2 regions of the Nocardioides hungaricus genome follow, and region 2 is predicted to be linked to the other one. Evidence: predicted binding sites of a transcription regulator. Region 2 holds the regulator's gene; the other holds the start of a gene.

Region 1 (9,757 bases), on a different contig from region 2:
CGGGAAGCCGGAGACGCGGTACTCGCCCGCGAGCCGGTCGAGCTGCTCCAGCGTCGCGTCCGGGCCGATCGTGACCGGGTTGGAGATGATGCCGGTCTGGGTCCGCTTCACGAGGTCCACCTGGTAGGCCTGGTCCTCGATCGAGAGGTTGCGGTGCAGCACGCCGAGGCCGCCCTGGCGCGCCATCGCGATCGCCATCCGCGACTCGGTCACGGTGTCCATCGCGGCGCTGACGAGCGGCACGTCGAGGCTGATCTCCCGCGTGAGGCGGGTCCGCATGTCGATGTCCGTCGGCGCGAGGTCGGAGTGGCCCGGCAGCAGGAGGACGTCGTCGTAGGTCAGGCCCAGGCTGGCGAACTTCTCGGGTACCTCCACTCCCCCAGCCTACCGGCGGTGCTTCCCTACGAGCGGATCGGCTTGAGGTCGCGCACGGCGATCCGCACGGTGAGGGTGTCGCCGGCCATCCGGATGCGACCGCGCAGGCCGGCGGCCATCACCATCGGCAGCACCGCCTGGTTGTCGGCCCGGGTGGAGAGCACGATCTCCTCGACGCCCATGCCGTGCGCGAGGCGGGCGGCGTCGACGAGCAGCCTGGTGCCGATGCCGCGGCGTTGGAAGGCCGGGTCGACGTCGAGGTCGACGGCACCGTCGACCCGCACAACCGCCCGGCCCACCACGCTCTCCCCGACCACGGCGGAGACCGAGTCCGCCGCCACGACGTACTCCGGGGCGACGCCCGTGGCGACCCGCCGGCCGCCGCCCGGGGCGGTCGCGCGGTCCCGCTCGAGGACGTCGGTGACCAGGTCGGCGATCGCCGCGCCCCGGGCGTGCTCGGTGGCGGTGAACGGCGCGGTGCGGCTCACCTGCACCTGCACGTCGCCGACGGTCATCTCCATCACGTCCTGCGCGGCCGCGCCGGCCTCGGCGTCGAAGAGCCGGGCCACCACGTCGGGGAACGACGCCGGCCGGGCCAGGATCGAGCGCGCCGCCTGCACGTAGCGGGTGGGCTGGTCGGTGAGCGCGGCCTCGGTGCAGGGCGCGGCGCTGACCGAGTGCGCACCGGAGCGGCCCAGCAGCGCGGCGATCTCCGTCTCGGACCAGCCGTCCGGGGTCTGCAGCACGAGCTCGTCGGTGACCGACTCGACGCCCGGGAAGATCTGCAGCCCGAGGATGTTCACCCCGGCCTCGCCGCAGCTCGCTGCCAGAGCGGCCAGCGCCCCGGGGCGGTCGGGCAGCGTCGTACGAACTCTCCACAGCATGGGGTCAGCGTCTCCTCGCCTCGTTGCGCAATCGCGTCCGGACTGTTTCCGGCGCTTTACGGTAGGGCCCGTGCTGGACGCCGTACGCCGACACCCCGTCGCGCTCGCCGTCGCGGTCGCCGTGCTGGCGCGGCTCCCCGCGCTGACGCGGCCGGTCCGTGCGGACGAGGCCGGCTTCCTGCTGGTCGCGCGGTCGCTCGACCCGCGCCCGGACAGTCCCTACGGGGCGTACTGGGTGGACCGGCCGCCGCCGCTGATCTGGCTCTTCGGCGGCATCGACGCCCTCGGCGGCGCGACCGCGCTGCGCGTGGTCGGCGCGCTGGTGGCGGGGCTGACGGTGCTGCTCGCCGCACGGGTCGCCGCGCTCGCCGGACCGCCGCGCGCGGTGCCGTGGGCGGCCGCGCTCGCCGCCGCGCTGCTCTCCAACCCGATGATCGACGTCGTCGCGGTCAAGGGCGAGCTGCTCGCGCTGCCCTTCCTGCTCGGCGGCATCGCGCTGACCCTGCTCGCGGTCCGGCGCCGCTCGGCGTGGCTCGCGCTGGCGGCGGGCGCGGCGGCCATGTCGGCGGTGGGGCTCAAGCAGAACCTCGCGACCGGGCTGGTCTTCGCCGCCGTCCTGCTGGCGACCGGCGCGCTCACCGGCCGGGGCGCCGGCACCCTCCGGCTCGCCCTCGCGGGCGTCGCGGGCGCGGCCGTCCCGGTGCTGGTCACGATCGGGTGGGCGCGCGCGGAGGGCGTCCGCCTCGGCGAGCTCTGGTACGCCGCCTACGGCTTCCGCACCGACGCGGCCCGCGTGATCGCCGACGGGGCGTCCGACGCACCCGAGCGCCGCGCGCTGATCCTGCTGCTGATCGCGGTCGCGACGATGCTGCTGCCGGTCGTCGCCGGCCCGGTCGCGCACGCCCGCGAGCTGGGGGCCGGCGACCCGCCCCTCGTGGCCGCGACGCTCGCCGTCGTCGTCTTCGACCTGGTGGCGCTGGTGCTCGGCGGCAGCTACTGGCAGGACTACCTGCTGCCGCTGGTCCCCGGCGCCGTGCTCTGCGCCGCGCTGCTCGCCGGCCGTTCGTGCCCGGCCGGGCGCCGGATGCGGATCCTCGTCGCGGCGTCCGGGATCTCGGCCGCGGCGGCGATGGCGTTCTGGCTGGCCTGGAACGCGACCGGGCAGCAGGAGTTCGACGAGGTGCGCACCGGCGAGGCGCTCGCCGAGGCGGCCGAGCCCGGCGACACCCTCGTGGTCTTCGGCGGCCGCGCCGACCTCCAGACGACGAGCGGGATGCCCTCGCCCTACCCGTATCTCTGGAGCCTGCCGATGCGCACCCGCGACCCCGGCTACGCCGAGCTCCGCGCGCTGCTCGCCGGCCCCGACGCCCCCACCTGGCTGGTCGAGTGGGTCGACTTCGACGCCTGGTCGGACGCCGGCGTACCCGAGCTGGAGGAGGTCGTCGGGCGGCGGTACGTCGAGCACGGCACCACCTGCACGGGCCAGCCCATCTACCTGCTCAAGGGAGTCGAGCGGTCACCCCCGAAATGCCGAGTCGGCGCAGTCTCAAACTGAGACTGCGCCGACTCGGCGTTGAACAGGCGGATCAGTGGCCGTGACCGTGGCCGTGACCGGCCGCGGCGGGCTCCTCGTCCTCGGGCTTGTCGACGACCAGGGTCTCGGTCGTGAGCAGCATGCCCGCGATCGAGGTGGCGTTGACCAGCGCGGAGCGGGTCACCTTCACCGGGTCGAGCACGCCCTGGGCGACCAGGTCGCCGTACTCGCCGGTGGCGGCGTTGTAGCCGTTGCCCTCGCCGAGCTCGCGGACCTTGGTGGTGATGACGTAGCCGTTCTCGCCGCCGTTCTCGGCGATCCAGCGCAGCGGCTCGTCGGCCGCCTTGCGGACGATCCGGACTCCGGTCGCCTCGTCGCCGGAGAGGCCGAGGTCGTCGCCGAGGACCGACACCGCGTGCACGAGCGCGGAGCCGCCGCCGGCGACGATGCCCTCCTCGATCGCGGCGCGGGTCGCGGAGACGGCGTCCTCGATGCGGTGCTTCTTCTCCTTCAGCTCCACCTCGGTGGCGGCGCCGACCTTGACCACGCACACGCCGCCGGCCAGCTTCGCGAGGCGCTCCTGGAGCTTCTCGCGGTCCCAGTCGGAGTCGGTGGACTCGATCTCGGCCTTGATCTGGTTGACCCGACCCTCGACCTCGGCGTGGTCGCCGGCGCCGTCGACGATCGTGGTGTTGTCCTTGGTCACCACGACGCGGCGAGCCTGGCCGAGCACCTCGAGGCCGACCTGGTCGAGCTTGAGGCCGATCTCCGGGGCGACGACCTGACCGCCGGTCAGCGTCGCGATGTCCTGCATCATCGCCTTGCGGCGGTCGCCGAACGCCGGGCTCTTGACCGCGACGGCGTTGAACGTGCCGCGGATCTTGTTCACGACCAGGGTCGAGAGCGCCTCGCCCTCGACGTCCTCGGCCAGGATGAACAGCGGCTTGCCGGCGCCGATCACCTTCTCCAGCAGCGGGAGCAGCTCGGCGACAGCCGAGATCTTGCCCTGGTGCAGCAGGATGTAGGGGTCGTCGAGGACGGCCTCCATGCGCTCCGGGTCGGTCACGAAGTACTGGCTGATGTAGCCCTTGTCGAACTGCATGCCCTCGGTGAACTCGAGCTCGGTGCCCATGGTGTTGGACTCCTCGACGGTGATGACGCCGTCCTTGCCCACCTTGTCGAAGGCCTGCGAGAGCAGGTCGCCGATGTGGCCGTCGCGGCTGGAGATCGTGGCGACCGACGCCATGTCCTCCACCGACTCGACCTCGCGGGCGGCCTCCTTGAGGGCGTCGCCGACGGCCTCGGCCGCGGCGTCCATGCCCCGCTTGAGGCTCATCGGGTTCGCGCCGGCGGCGACCGCGCGCAGGCCCTCGTGGACCATCGCCTGGGCCAGGACGGTCGCGGTCGTCGTACCGTCGCCGGCGACGTCGTTGGTCTTGGTGGCGACCTCCTTGGTGAGCTGCGCACCGAGGTTCTCGAACGGGTCGTCCAGCTCGATCTCACGCGCGACGGTCACGCCGTCGTTGGTGATGGTCGGGGCGCCCCACTTCTTGTCCAGGACGACGTAGCGGCCCCTCGGGCCGAGCGTCACCTTGACGGTGTTGGCGAGCGCGTCGACGCCGCGCTCGAGCGCACGGCGGGCGCTCTCGTCGAACTCCAGGATCTTGGGCATGACTCTCCCTTGTCAGGAACTTGTCAGGAAACGAGATCGGGTCGTGTGCCCGAGAGCGCGCCATGGCGCGTCGTCAGGCACACGACCCGGTGGAACTCAGGAAACGACCGCGAGGACGTCGCGCGCGGAGAGGATGAGGTACTCCTCGCCGGCGTACTTGACCTCGGTGCCGCCGTACTTGCTGTAGATGACCTTGTCGCCGACGTTCACGTCCAGCGGGACGCGGTTGCCGTTGTCGTCGATCCGGCCGGGGCCGATGGAGAGGACCTCGCCCTCCTGGGGCTTCTCCTTGGCGGTGTCCGGGATGACCAGGCCCGAGGCCGTGGTCTGCTCGGCGTCGAGCGGCTTGACGACGATGCGGTCCTCGAGGGGCTTGATGTTGACCGACACTCCTGATCAACCTCCACTTTCTGGGACTTCGTGACTGATGGGTGGTGCACGTCTGGCGCTTGCGGTTCTGGTGCGCCGTCGCGGGGGTCGCACCGGGTCGCAAGCGCTGGCACACTCACGGGGAGAGTGCCAGATCAGAAACTAGCACTCTCCTCCATTGAGTGCCAGAGCGGGTCGTACGGGAAGATCCGGGGATGGACCTCGACGCGTTCCGGTGGCTGCTCACCGCCGACGGCCAGGCGCTGTTGGCCGAGGCCGACCGGGAGCTGCGGAGCGCCGACGACTCGCTGGCCGCGCTGACCCGGCTGCGGCGTACGGCGGCGCCCGAGCACGCCGCGGCCGCACTGACCCAGGCCACGCTGCGGGAGCGGGGGCGGGAGAAGTTCGGCGACCTGGCCGAGCGGATGTACTTCACCCCCGAGGGGCTGGAGCAGTCCACCCGGCTGCGCGTCGCCGAGCACCGCGCCGCCCGGCTGGCGGCGGCGTCGACACAGAGCCTCATCGACCTCGGGTGCGGCATCGGCGGCGACCTGCTCGCCGCGGCCCGCGCCGGCATCGTGTGCGCGGGCGTCGACCTGGACCCGGTGCGGGTCGAGGTCGCCCGCGCCAACCTGTCCGCCGCCGGCCTGCCGGGCGCGGTGCAGGTCACGGACGCGACGACGGTCGACACGACGCCGTTCGACGTCGCGTTCGCCGATCCCGCCCGTCGTACGGCGCGCGGCCGGACCTTCGACGTGGCCGGCTGGACTCCCCCATGGCCGTTCGTCGAGGGCCTGCTCGGCCGCGACGCGTGCGTGAAGGTCGCGCCGGGGATCCCGCACGGGCTGGTCCCGGCCGGGGTCGAGGCCGAGTGGGTCAGCGACCACGGCGAGGTGAAGGAGGCCGCGCTGTGGTCGGGCCGGCTGGCCACGACCGCGCGGCGGGCGACGGTGATCGGCGAGGGCGGCCTGGCGACGCTGACCGCGGAGGACGACCCGGGCGCGCCGGTGCGCCCGATCGGCGGGTTCCTCTACGAGCCGGACGGCGCGGTGATCCGCGCCGGGCTGGTGACCGCGGTGGCGGCCGGGGTGGACGGCGGGCTGGTCGACGAGCACATCGCCTACGTGACCTCGGACGGGTCGTTCCGCACGCCGTTCGCCCGGGGCTACCGGGTGCTCGAGGAGCTGCCGTACCGGGAGAGGGCGCTGAAGGCCGCCCTGCGCGAGCGCGGCGTCGGGCGGCTGACCATCAAGAAGCGAGGCGTGGACGTGGTGCCGGACCAGCTGCGCAAGCGCCTGGACCTGCGCGGGGACGGGGAGGCGACGATCGTCCTCACGCGGGCCCGAGGCCACGGGGTTGCGCTGCTGGTCCGGCCGTTCTAGCGGCTGCGGGTTTCCCCGGATAACCGGTGAAACCCGCACGACACGCCGGCAGGTACCGACGTGTCGTGCGGGTGTTGGCTGTCAGGTCACCGTCAGACGGGCTGGGGAACCGCCCGGGGCGACTCGCTGCCGTTCTCCTGGCGGGCCTTCCTCGCGTGCCAGAGGCCGAGGCCGAAGAGCACCAGCAGGACGGCCGCGCCGACGAAGGCGGCGATGGCGGCGATGCCGGCGATGGTGCCGATCGTGGCGAACGCGTAGCCGTAGAGGAGCAGGCCGCGCAGCGTGTTGCCCATGAAGAGCGACTGCCGCAGATCCATCCACGCCTGGGCCTCGTCCTTCTGCGCCTGGGTGGCGTTCGGGTTCTCGGCGAGGGCGGCCGAGAGCTCGCGGCCCTTCGCGCTGGCCTCCTCGTAGGTGACCGGCTCGCCGGCCAGCGCCTCACCCTGCGAGTTCATGTGGGCCTGGATGTAGTTGTCGGCGTAGGCCTTGGCCTCGGCGCCGGTGTCCAGGACGCTGCCGCCGTAGGGCTTGAGGGCATCGGCGTCGGCCTTGGGGAGACTGCTGAGCGCGTCGCCCTCCGGCATCACGATGTCCTGCTGGGTGAACTGGGCCTCGACCTGGTCACCGATGAACACGTTCGCCCAGGTGAGCAGGCCACCAGCCATGAGGAGAACGGCGGCCAGGGCCAGACCCGTCCACGAGATCAACTTGTCGAATGCCGAGCGCATCGTGCGCCTCCCTTGATTGGCGGGGATTCCCTTTCGCTCCTCGCTTCGACCACAACGTTAGAAATCGCGGAGGGCGAGGTGCAGGGCCGCAAGGAGGGAGCCCTCGGGACCTAGGTCCCGAGGCCCTGTCTCTCGGCTCCGATCGTCGTGTCGTCGCCGTGTCCGGTGTGGACGACCGTGTCGCCGGGAAGGGCGAAGAGCCGGGCCCGGATGGACTCCTTGATCAGGTCGGCGTCGGAGTAGGAGCGGCCCGTGGCACCCGGCCCGCCCCGGAACAGCGTGTCGCCGGTGAACACGCAGCCGAGGTCGGGCGCGTAGAGGCACACCGCACCGGGTGCGTGCCCGGGCGTGTGCAGCACCTCCAACGCCGTACCCCCCACTTCGATGCGTACGCCGTCGGCGAGATCGAGGTCCCAGAGGTGGTCGCTGTGAGTGAGCTCCCAGAGCGGCTTGTCGGCCGGGTGCAGCATGATCGGGGCGCGCACCCGCTCCCGCAACTGCGGCGCGACCCGGACATGGTCGTCGTGGGCGTGGGTGCACACGATCGCCTTGACCGTGCGGTCCCCCACGACCGCGAGGATGCCCTCGACGTCGTGGGGCGCGTCGATCACCACGCACTCGGCGTCGTCGCCGACCACCCACACGTTGTTGTCGACCTCGAAGGTCTGCCCGTCCAGGCTGAAGGTGCCGCTGGTGATCCCGTGGTCGACCCGAGCCGTCACAGGATCACCACGCTGCGGAGTACGTCGCCATGATGCATCCGCTCGAACGCCGCCTCGACGCCCCCGATCCCGATCTCCTCGGTCACGAACCCATCCAGGTCCAGCCGCCCCTGCCGGTACAGGTCCACCAGCAGCGGGAAGTCCCGAGACGGCAGACAGTCGCCATACCAGCTGGACTTCAACGACCCGCCCCGACCGAACACGTCGATCAACGGCAGATCCGGCACCTTCATGTCGGGAGTGGGTACGCCGACCAGCACCACCGTGCCCGCAAGGTCGCGTGCATAGAACGCCTGCCGCCAGGTCTCCGGCCGGCCGACCGCATCGACGACCACGTCCGCGCCGAACCCGCCGGTCAGCTCCTGGATCGCCGCGACGACCCCCATGTCACCGTCGGTCTGGGAGGAGTCCACGGTGTGCGTGGCGCCCATCCGCCGCGCGGCCACGAGCTTCTTCGCGTCGATGTCCACCGCGATGATCGGAGACGCACCCGCCAGCGCCGACCCGGCGATCGCCGCGACACCCACGCCACCGCAGCCGATCACGGCCACCGACTTCCCCCGCGTGACCGCGCCGGTGTTGATCGCCGCACCGATGCCCGCCATCACGCCGCAGCCCAGCAGGCCCACCGCGGCCGGCCGCGCGGACGGGTCGACCCGCGTGCACTGCCCCACCGCGACCAGCGTCTTCTCCGCGAACGCCCCGATCCCCAACGCCGGCGAGAGCTCGGTGCCGGCATCGGGACCCTCAGCGAGCGTCATCTTCTGGGTGGCGTTGTGGGTCGCGAAGCAGTACCACGGCTCACCCCGGTCGCACGCCCGGCAGTCGCCGCACACCGCCCGCCAGTTCAACACCACGAAGTCACCCGGCGCCACCGTCGTCACGTCCGGCCCGACCGCCTCGACCACGCCCGCGGCCTCGTGACCGAGCAGGAACGGGAAGTCGTCGTTGATCCCACCCTCCCGATAGTGCAGGTCGGTGTGGCAGACCCCGCACGCCTGCACCCTCACCAGCGCCTCCCCCGGACCCGGGTCCGGCACGTTGATCGTCGTCAGCTCCACCGGCCGACCCTTCCCACGGGCGACCACGCCCTTCACCTGATGCATGGGCCCAGCCAACCGGATCGGGCGAGAATTGCAACCATCTCGTACCAGATCGCGTCTGGGTGGTGTGCTGACGGAGCGGACGGGGGTGACGGCGGTGGATCGGGACACCGACTTCACGGCCTACCTCGAGGCGAGGCAGGCCCGGCTCCTGCGCACGGCGTACCTGCTCACCGGCGACCGGCACCGGGCCGAGGACCTGCTGCAGACCTCGCTGGCGAGGCTGTACCTGGCGTGGGACAAGGTGCGCGACCGGGGCTCGGTGGACGCCTACGTGCGCCGGATCATGGTCAACGAGAACAACTCGCTCTGGCGGCGCGGCTGGCGCCGCCGCGAGCTGCCCACGGACCGGCTGCCCGAGACGGCGCCCTTCCACGACACGTACGACGAGGGCGTCGGCGCCGAGGTGTGGCGGGTCGTGCAGACCCTGCCGCGCCGGGCGCGGGCCGTCGTCGTGCTGCGGTACTACGAGCAGCTGACCGAGGCCGAGACCGCGGAGGTGCTCGGCATCTCCGTCGGCACGGTCAAGTCCCAGTGCAGCCGGGCCCTGGCCACGCTGCGAGAGCGCATCGGGGAGGAGACGCGATGAGTCAGGCCATGATGGAGCGCGAGCTGGCCCGCCGGGCCGAGGGCGTGCACGGCGCGCCGCTCTCCCTCGACGACGTCCGGAGCAGGGCGGTGTCGATCCGGCGCCGCCGCCGCGCGGCCGTGACCGGTGCCGTCGCCGCCGTGGTGGCGCTGGTCGTGATCGTGCCGACGATCCTCGCCGGCGGGAACGGCCCCGGGTCGAAGGCGCCCGAGCCGGCGCCCCCGGCGCCCGGCCGCGCCGCCGTACTCCAGGACGGCACGCTGACCCTGCCCGACGGCGGGACGGTCGCCCTCGACGTCGACAACGCCGACGTGCTGCAGCTCGGCGTGCTGACCGACGGCCGGATCGTGCTGGCCACGCAGAAGCCCTACGCCGTCGGGATCTACGCGCCCGACGGCA
Region 2 (9,757 bases):
TCGGCGGTCGACGCCATCTCGTCCACCGCGGGGAGCCACGACCGGCGCGCCTGCTTGGCCGCCTCGCGGGCGGTGGATCGCCAGCGGTCGAGCGACTTCGCGGCCCGCTCCCCCTTCCAGACCGCGACGCTGCGGGCGGCCGCCCACGGCACCACCCGGGCGACGCCGACCTCGGTCAGCACCTCGACCGCGAGCTCGCCACGGTCGCCCTTGGGGATCGCCTGCACGACCACCACCTCGGGCGAGGGAGCCTCGACCACGACGACCTCCTCGACGACGACCGCGAACACCCGCTTGCCGGTCGAGGCGACCGCGCCGCGCACCGAGACACTGGCGCCGTCGGTGAGCACGACCTGCTCGCCGACCCGCAGCCGGCGTACCGCCACCGCGTGGTGGGCCTCGTCTCCCTCGACGCTCACCTCGGCACCGACGACGACCCCGCCGAGGGCCGGCACCAGGTGGACGGGGAGCGACATCAGTGCGTGTTGAACGCGTCGCGGAGCCGGCCGAACACGGACTTGGGGTCCGGGCGCACCTGCCCCGACGGCGCCTCCTCTCCGCGGATCGCGGCGAGCTCGCGGAGCAGCTCCTCCTGGCGAGGGTCGAGCCGCGTCGGCGTCTCGACCACGACGGTCACGACCAGGTCGCCGCGACCGCCGCGCAGGCCCGGGACGCCGCGGCCCCTGAGCACCTGCTCCGTCCCCGACTGCATGCCGGGGCGTACGTCGAGCTCGAAGCTCTGCTCCGGCGCCGACTCGCTCGGGTCCGCGCCGACGACGTCGGCCTCGAGGGTCGGCAGGGTCAGCGTGGTGCCGAGCGCGGCCGCGGTCATCGGCAGCGTGACCGTGCAGTGCAGGTCGTTGCCGTGGCGGGTGAAGGTGGGGTGCGGGGCGACATGCATCTCGACGTACAGGTCGCCGGCCGGCCCGCCGCCGGGGCCGACCTCGCCCTCGCCGCTGAGCTGGACACGGGTGCCGTCGTCGACCCCGGCCGGGATCTTCACGGTCAGCGTGCGGCGCGAGCGGACCCGGCCGTCGCCGGAGCACTCGCGGCAGGGGTCCGGGATGACCGTGCCGAAGCCGCGGCATGCCGCGCAGGGGCGCAGCGTCCGGATCTCGCCGAGGAACGACCGCTGCACGTGCGCGACCTCGCCGGCCCCCCGGCAGGTCTCGCACGGGATCGGACGGGTGCCGGGCGCCGTACCCTCGCCGTGGCAGGTGCCGCACAGCACCGCGGTGTCGACCTTGATCTCGCGGGTGACGCCGAACGCCGCCTCGGCGAGCGTCACCTCGAGGCGGATCAGCGCGTCCTGGCCGCGCCGCTCGCGAGGCCGCGGACCGCGGCCCCCGCCGGACCCACCGCCGCCGAAGAACGCGTCCATGATGTCGGTGAACGAGAAGCCGGCGCCCTGGCCGCCGAAGCCCCCGCCCATGCCGCCGAACGGGTCGCCGCCGCGGTCGTACGCCGCGCGCTTGCTCGGGTCGGAGAGCACCTCGTAGGCGAGCGAGACCTCCTTGAACCGCTCCTGCGCCGCGGGGTCCGGGTTCACGTCGGGGTGGTACTGCCGTGCGAGCCGCCGGTAGGCCTTCTTGATGGCGTCGCCGTCCGCGTCGCGGTCGACACCGAGCAGCTCGTACAGGTCCTGACTCAACTGCGTTCCTTCGGGGTTCGTGGGTTGCTGGGGTGGGCGGTGGGGGCTCAGGCCTCGTCGAGGATCCGCGAGACGTAGCGCGCCACGGCACGCACGGCGGCCATCGAGCCGGGGTAGTCCATCCGGGTCGGCCCGACGACGCCGAGCCGGGCGAACGCCTCGTCGCCGGGCCCGTAGCCGGTGGCGACGACGCTGGTCGAGGCGAGCTCCTGGTAGGGGCCCTCGTGCCCGATCCGCACCGTCAGCACCTCGCCGGTGGTCGCCTCGCCGAGCAGCTTGAGCAGCACGACGTGCTCCTCGAGCGCCTCGAGCAGGGGGCGTACGGCGGAGTCGAAGTGGTCGCCGAACCGGGCCAGGTTCGCGGCCCCTCCCACGGCGACCCGCTCGTCGGAGCGGTGGTCGGACATCGCGTCGACCAGCGCGTCGACGACCGCGGCGAGCGTGGCGTCGGCGCCGTCCGCGGGCAGGAGGTCGCGGAGTCCGGCGACCGCCTCGGCGATGACCTCGCCGACGGACGCGCGCAGCACCACGGACCGCAGGTCGGCGAGCTCCTCCTCCGACAGCTCTCCGGAGACCTCGACCAGGCGCTGCTCGACCCGGCCGGTGCTGAGGATCAGCACCACCAGCAGCCGGTACGGCGCCAGCGCGATCACCTCGACGTGCCGGACCGTGGAGCGCGAGAGCGTGGGGTACTGCACGACCGCGACCTGCCGGGTCAGCTGCGAGAGCAGCCGCACCGAGCGGGTGACGACGTCGTCGAGGTCGACTGCGCCGTCCAGGATCGTGGCGATGGCGCGCCGCTCCGCCGCGCTCATCGGCTTGACCGTGGTGAGCCGGTCGACGAAGAGCCGGTAGCCCTTGTCGGTCGGCACCCGGCCGGCGCTGGTGTGCGGCTGGGTGATGTAGCCCTCGTCCTCGAGCGCGGCCATGTCGTTGCGGACGGTGGCCGGCGAGACGCCGAGCCCGTGCCGCTCGACCAGCGCCTTGGAGCCGACCGGCTCCTCGGTGGCGACATAGTCCTCGACGATCGCCCGGAGGACGGCGAGTCTGCGCTCCTCCTGCATGCCGGCCTCCTCTCCCTGCTGGCACCGCTGCTGGCACGCCTACTGGCACTCGAATGACGGGAGTGCCAAGGGTACTAGCCGGACCCGGGGGCCACCCGACGGCACGACGCTGTTGCCCGGCGCCGATTTGGAATAGGTTAGGCTTACCTAACTCATCAGGAGGTGCCATGCTCGCCACCGATCCCCGTCAGCTCGCCGCGGACGCCCGGAGCATCCTGGCCTGCCCGTCCGAGGTCAGCCTCGTGATCGAGGGCGAGCCGATGGTCGAGGACGACACCGGCCTCACCGACCGATTCGGTACGCCGACGTTCCTCTGCCGTCCGGACGCCCTCGTCGCGCGGGCCGCGGCCGCGCACCGCAGCGCCCTGCTCACCGTGGCCAGCGGGCTCGGCCCGCGCGGCGGTCCCGAGCGCGCCGACACCCTCACGCTCGCCGGCCGGCTCGAGCGCGTCGGCGTCGAGGGCTGCGACTGCTGCCAGGAGGTGCGCCACGTGGTCGCGCTCCGCCTCAACTTCGTGCTGCTCGAGCGGGCGGGGCGCCAGCACCGGGTGCCGCTGGAGCGGTTCCGCGGCCAGGAGCACGAGCTCAGCCGCGGCCACCTCCAGCGCTCCATCGAGCACGCCAACGACTGCCACCAAGACGAGCTGCGCCAGGCCGTCTCGACCGGCACGCAGACCCGGCCGGCCGAGCTGCTCGGGGTCCGGCTGGCCGAGCTGACCCCGGCCGGCGTCGAGGTGCAGTGGATCGACGTCGACGGCGCGCACCGGCACGTGATCGAGTTCCCGCGGGTCGCCGGCGACCTCACCGAGCTCGGCGACATGCTGCGGCACAGCCTGCACGCGGGCATCTGCTGACGTCTCTGGGCTGGCGCTCTCTACTCTGGGCCTACTCTGGGGCGGTGGCATTCACCGAGGTCGCCGACCGGGTCTGGGTCGCCCGCTACGAGTGGTTCGACGTCAACGTCTCGCTCGTCGGCGGCGCCGACGGGCTGCTCGTCGTCGACACCCACGGCTCCGGGGCCGCGGCCCGCGAGGTGGTCGAGGACGTGCGCCGGCTCGGCGCCGGGCCGGTGACCGGGATCGTCAACACCCACTGGCACTTCGACCACACCTTCGGCAACGGCACGTTCCGCGCGGCGTACGGCGGGGTGCCGATCGTCGCCCACGAGACCGCCGTGGAGGAGCTGGAGCGCGGGGCCGCCGAGATCAAGCGGCGGTACGCCGACGAGCCCTCCGACCCGCACACGGCCGACGTCGTCGCGACCGAGGTCGCGCTGCCGGACCGGACGTTCTCCAGCGCGCTCGTGCTCGACGCCGGCGACCGGATGGTCGAGCTGGTGCACCCGGGGCGCGGGCACACCGGCGGCGACCTGGTGGTCCGCGTGCCGGACGCCGGCGTGCTGCTCGCCGGCGACCTGGTCGAGGAGTCCGCTCCCCCGTCGTTCGGCGCCGACTCGTGGCCGATGGACTGGCCGCTCACGCTCGACGTGGTGCTCGGGCTGACGACGTCCGGCTCCGTGGTCGTGCCGGGTCACGGTGCGCCGGTCGACCGCGCGTTCGTCGAGCGGCAGCGCAACGAGATCGGGATCGTCGCCGAGACGATCCGCGACCTCGCCGGACGCGGCGTGCCGCTCGACCGGGCGCTCGACGCCGGCGAGTGGCCCTGGCCCGCCGACCGGCTCGGCGACGCCGTTCGCCGGGGCTACGAGCAACTGCCGCGCAGCCAGAGACGGTTGCCGCTCATCTGACCGGGTACCTCCTCGCCATGAGTGAGAGCACCGGCATCGAGGACGAGGACCTGCCCGAGGACCTCCGGCCCACCGACGACAACCCGCTCGCCCAGCCGCTCGAGGAGGACGAGGCGAAGTCGGCCGAGGAGCTGGACATGCAGGGCGGCAAGACACCCGACTCCGACGACTGACGGCGTGCCCTCCCGGCGACTGTCGGCGCTCGCGCCTACGGTCGTCGGGTGACCTCCCACGACCGCTACGGCACCGACGTCCTCGCCACCGACTGGCGCGCTCCCAAGCGCGGCCGCGCCGTCGCGGCACCGGCCGAGCTGGGCGCGGTCGTCGAGGAGGTCACCACGGACTGGTGCGGCGAGATCGTCGCGGTCGACCGCGACCTGCACACGGTCACGCTCGAGGACCGGCGCAACCGGCGCCGTACCTTCCCGCTCGGCCCGGGCTTCCTGGTCGACGGCCGGCCGGTCATCCTGACCGCACCCGTGCGCGCCGCGGCGCCCGCCCGGCCGACGCGTACGGCGTCCGGCTCGGTCGCCGTCCCCGGCGCGAGGGCGCGGGTGGCCCGGGCCAGCCGGATCTTCGTCGAGGGCCGACACGACGCCGAGCTGGTCGAGAGGGTGTGGGGCGACGACCTGCGGATCGAGGGCGTCGTGGTCGAGTACCTCGGCGGCGTCGACGACCTGGCCGACCACCTGCGCGACTTCGAGCCCGGCCCGGAGCGCAGGGTCGGCGTCCTCGTCGACCACCTGGTGGCCGGCTCCAAGGAGAGCCGGATCGCGCAGGGCATCGCGAGGTCGCCGGTCGGCCGGCACGTGCTGATCGTCGGCCACCCGTTCGTCGACATCTGGGCCGCGGTGCGGCCCGAGCGGCTCGGGCTCCCGCGCTGGCCCGACGTGCCGCGCTCGGTCGAGTGGAAGAAGGGGGTGTGCCAGCAGCTCGGCTGGCCGCACCGCGACCAGGCCGACGTCGCCCGCGCGTGGCAGCACATCCTCGGCAGGGTGTCGTCCTACCACGATCTGGACCCGGCCCTGCTGGGCCGGGTCGAGGAGCTGATCGACTTCGTGACGTCGTAGCGACTAGGACGACCGCAGCGGTCGGCCGTGGACGTCCTTGCTGTCGGTCGCCAGGATGATGATGCCGTCGATGAACGGCCACAGCCCGCCGATGCCGCAGGTGATCAGCGTGACGACGAGCTGCCACACGCCGGTCTTGGTGTCGCCGATGTAGAAGCGGCCGATGCCCAGCGGGATCAGGATCTGCAGCAGGCCGGCGACCAGCTTGCTCTTGTCGGAGTAAGGAACGCCGGTGATCGGGTGCACGCCGTACGGCGCGGCCGGGTTGTAGCCGTAGCCGGGCTGCGGCTGCTGTGGCGGAGCGGGCTGGCCGTAGGGGGGCGGAGCCGGCTGGCTCGGGTCGGGCGTCTCGGGACCTTGGGTCATGGCCGACACAATAGGCCCGTTCGAGCCGTCACGGCAGGAGGTCGCGGACGACCGCGTCGGCGAGCAGCCGGCCGGTCCGGGTCGGGATCAGCCGGCCGTCGATCACGGTGAGCAGGCCGCGGTCGACCAGGCCGGGCAGAGCGGCCCGGCCGACATCGTCGAGGACGTCGACGGGCAGCCCCGCGCGCAGCCGCAGCTCCAGCAGGACCCGCTCCACGCGGCGGCTCTCCTCGTCGAGGACCTCCTGCGCCTGGGCCGGGCTCCGGCCGGCGGCCAGCCGCTCGGCGTACGCCGCCGGGTGCTTGACGTTCCACCACCGCACGCCGCCGACGTGGCTGTGCGCGCCCGGGCCGACGCCCCACCAGTCGCCGCCGGTCCAGTAGAGGAGGTTGTGGCGGCAGCGGCTCGCGTCGTCGCGGGCCCAGTTGGAGACCTCGTACCACCCCAGGCCGGCCGCGGCGAGCCGCTCGTCGGCCAGGACGTACTTGTCGGCGAGGTCGTCCTCGTCGGGCATCGGCAGCTCGCCGCGCTTCACCCGGCGAGCGAGGGCGGTGCCGTCCTCGACGACGAGGGAGTACGCCGACACGTGGTCGGGCGCGCACGCGAGCGCCGCCTCGACGCTGGCCGCCCAGTCGTCGATGCTCTCCCCCGGCGTGCCGTAGATGAGGTCGAGGCTGATCTGGTCGAACCCCGCGGCGCGCGCCCACTCGACCACGGACGGCACCCGGCGCGGGTCGTGGGTGCGGTCGAGCACCGCGAGCACCTGCGGTACCGCGGACTGCATGCCGAAGCTGATCCGGTCGAACCCCTGCGCTCGCAGCGATTCCAGCGCATTTGCGTCGACGCTGTCGGGGTTCGACTCGGTCGTCACCTCCGCGTCGGGGGCGAGCCCGAACTCGCCGTCGATCGCCCGCAGGATGCTGCCCAGGTCGGACGGGTCGAGCAGGGTCGGCGTGCCGCCGCCGAGGAACACCGTGCTCACCGGGACGTCGGCGTCGCCCAGGACGGCCCGTGCCCGCCGTACCTCCTCGATCGCGGTCTCGGCGTACGTCGCCCGGCCCGCGCCCGGCCCGAGCTCGGCGGCGGTGTAGGTGTTGAAGTCGCAGTAGCCGCACCGCACCGTGCAGAACGGCACGTGCACGTAGAACCCGAACGGCCGGCTGCCCACCCCCGCCAGCGCCGACTCCGGCAGCATCCCGTCCTCGGGCGCGACGTCGCCGGACGGGAGGGCAGCAGGCACTGACTCATCCTCCCACCCCTGCCCTGCGGGTCGTCCGCCTCTCCCGGCTCTATGCGCCGCCCTCAGGCGGACGACCCGAGCCCTGTGGATGACGAGCACCCGCGGTACGCCGATCGGGGCATCGTCACACCATGACGAACCGACCCCCGGCCTGGCTGCCGGCAGCCACCGCACAGTCGGGCCTGGTGACGCGTCGCCAGCTGAACCGGCTCGGGCTGACCCACGACTACGTCGACACCCAGCTCGACGCCGGGCGCTGGCGAGAGGTCAGCAGCACCGTGCTGGCGACGACGACCGGACCGCTGAGCCGCACGCAGCTGATGTGGGCGGGCGTGCTGCACGCCGGTCCGCGCAGCGCGCTCGGCGGCCTGACCGCGCTCGAGCGGCACGGGCTCGAGCGATGGCATCGTGACGAGATCACCGTGCTGGTCGCGAAGTCGCACAACCTGGAGCCGATCGAGGGGGTCCGATTCGTCGAGACCCGCCGGCCGATCCAGCTGCTGACCTCGTCGAAGCCGCTCGCCACGTGGCGGATCGAGCCGGCCGCACTCCTCTGGGCGGGGTACGAGCCCGTCACCCGCTCGGCGTACGGACTGCTCGCCGCCTGCGTCCAGCAGAGGCTGACCACGCCGTACCGTCTCGACGCCTGGATCACCCGCATGCGGCCGCTGCGGCGCGCGAAGCCGTTCCGACGACTGCTCGGGGAGCTCGCCGAGGGTACGCAGTCCGTCGCCGAGCGCGACGTCATCACCATGTGCGACACCTTCGGCCTACCGCGACCGCACCGGCAGACGCGGCGTACGGACTCCGCCGGACGAATCCGCTTCACCGACGCGGAGTGGCGGCTGCCGGACGGGCGCACGATCGTGCTCGAAGTCGACGGGGCGTTCCACATGACGGTGGAGCACTGGGGCGCCGACATCGAGCGTCATCGCCAGCTGGTCGCGACCGGCGTCATCGTGGTCCGCTGCACGGCGATCGAGCTGCGCGAGCGGTCGGAGCGTGTTGCGCGCGACCTCCGGGCCCTCGGCGTCCTCGGGTCGTCCGCCTGAGGGCGGCGTATTCACCCGCCAGAGGCGGACGACCCGAGTCAGTGGAAGTCACGGGACCGATGCCGCGCGCGGAGCGCCTGGCCGGCCTCGGGGTGCACGGTCTCGATCGCGGAGAGCCGGTCGGCGACCAGGTTGGTGACGCCGTCCTGGCGCTCCAGGAGGCCGCGGACCACCATGCCGGCAGCGCTGTTGGCGACGGTGCGGTAGCGCCGCCACACCCCGACCGTGCAGACCACGTTGAGCATCCCGGTCTCGTCCTCGAGGTTGAGGAACGTGACGCCGCCCGCGGTCCCCGGCCGCTGCCGGTGGGTGACCAGCCCGGCGACGTGCACCCGCCGGTTCGGCTCGCCGGCGAACGCGTCGGCCACCGACCTGATCCCGGCCGCCGTCAGCCGCTCGCGCAGGTGCTCGAACAGGTGGCCGCCCGGCGTGATGCCGGTGGCCCACAGGTCCGCCATGGTGATCTCGACGCCGTCCATGTCCGGCAGCGCCGGCGCCGGCCCGGCGACCCGGATGCCCTCGAGGTGCTCGTCGGTCTCGGTCCAGCCGGCGTTCCACAGCGCCTGCCGCCGAGACAGCCCGCCGGAGGGAAACGCGGCGTCGAAGGCGCCCGCGGTCGCCAGCGCCTCCAGCTGGCGCGTGTCGAGCCCGGCCCGCCGGGACAGGTCGGCCTGGTCGGCGAACGGCCGCTCCCTGCGCGCGGCCACGATCCGCGACGCCACCTCGGCGCCGATGCCGCGTACCGAGTCCAGGCCCAGCCGGACGGCGTACGCCGTGTCGCGCCGGTGCTCCGGGGTCGGGTCGGGCGTGCCGGGGGCCCACTCCGTCGGCGATCCGTCGTGGAGGCACGAGGCCAGCCCGGCCGGTCCGCCGGCGCCCTCCAGGTCGGCGGTCGCGCGGGAGAGCAGCAGGTCCGGGCGGCGTACCTCCACGCCGTGGCGGCGGGCGTCGTGGACCAGCGACTGCGGCGAGTAGAAGCCCATCGGCTGCGCGCGCAGCAGCGCGGCGAGGAACGCCGCGGGGTAGTGCAGCTTGAACCACGAGCTCGTGTAGACCAGCAGGGCGAAGGACAGCGCGTGGCTCTCGGCGAAGCCGAAGTTCGCGAACGACAGGATCTGCAGGTAGATCGCGTCCGCCTGCGCGCCGGTGATGCCCTTGTCGGCCATGCCGCGCATCAGCTTCTCCTTGACCGACTCGATCCGCTCGATGCCGCGCTTGGAGCCCATCGCCCGGCGCAGCAGGTCGGCCTCGGCGCGGTCGCAGTCGCCGAGGACGCGCGCCATGTCCATCAGCTGCTCCTGGAACAGCGGTACGCCGAGCGTCCGTTTCAGCACCGGCTTCAACAGGTCGTGGGCGTACCCGACGGGGTCACGGCCGGTCGCGCGGCGTACGTAGGGATGGACCGCGCCGCCCTGGATCGGGCCGGGGCGGATCAGCGCGATCTCGATCGCGAGGTCGTAGAACTTGCGCGGCCGGAGCCGCGGCAGGGTGCCGATCTGGGCGCGGCTCTCGACCTGGAAGACACCGACCGAGTCGGCCCGGCAGAGCATGTCGTAGACCGCCGGCT

The links. The regulator HrcA, encoded in region 2, represses chaperone genes, less so after heat shock. The targets are predictions, from matches to a motif close to TTGGCACTCGNNNNNNNCGAGTGCCAA.
Region 1: a site for HrcA is predicted at 4,997-5,023, ahead of groES (co-chaperone GroES). Genes of this name have one in related genera too.

What each region holds. Positions count from the first base shown of each region.
Region 1 covers NZ_BAAGRO010000019.1:216,567-226,323, forward strand. The annotation lists gene guaB (IMP dehydrogenase) at 1-375, opposite strand, end outside; gene ACYVKX_RS08560 (GNAT family N-acetyltransferase) at 402-1,259, opposite strand; gene ACYVKX_RS08565 (hypothetical protein) at 1,330-2,814, shown strand; gene groL (chaperonin GroEL) at 2,846-4,465, opposite strand; gene groES (co-chaperone GroES) at 4,562-4,855, opposite strand; gene ACYVKX_RS08580 (class I SAM-dependent methyltransferase) at 5,050-6,216, shown strand; gene ACYVKX_RS08585 (hypothetical protein) at 6,309-6,944, opposite strand; gene ACYVKX_RS08590 (MBL fold metallo-hydrolase) at 7,055-7,666, opposite strand; gene ACYVKX_RS08595 (S-(hydroxymethyl)mycothiol dehydrogenase) at 7,663-8,772, opposite strand; gene ACYVKX_RS08600 (SigE family RNA polymerase sigma factor) at 8,867-9,358, shown strand; gene ACYVKX_RS08605 (hypothetical protein) at 9,355-9,757, shown strand, end outside.
Region 2 covers NZ_BAAGRO010000064.1:69,556-79,312, forward strand. The annotation lists gene ACYVKX_RS21990 (16S rRNA (uracil(1498)-N(3))-methyltransferase) at 1-476, opposite strand, end outside; gene dnaJ (molecular chaperone DnaJ) at 476-1,651, opposite strand; gene hrcA (heat-inducible transcriptional repressor HrcA) at 1,699-2,715, opposite strand; gene ACYVKX_RS22005 (hypothetical protein) at 2,883-3,569, shown strand; gene ACYVKX_RS22010 (MBL fold metallo-hydrolase) at 3,614-4,462, shown strand; gene ACYVKX_RS22015 (hypothetical protein) at 4,480-4,635, shown strand; gene ACYVKX_RS22020 (DUF3097 domain-containing protein) at 4,684-5,532, shown strand; gene ACYVKX_RS22025 (TM2 domain-containing protein) at 5,536-5,898, opposite strand; gene hemW (radical SAM family heme chaperone HemW) at 5,927-7,138, opposite strand; gene ACYVKX_RS22035 (hypothetical protein) at 7,270-8,190, shown strand; gene ACYVKX_RS22040 (error-prone DNA polymerase) at 8,229-9,757, opposite strand, start outside.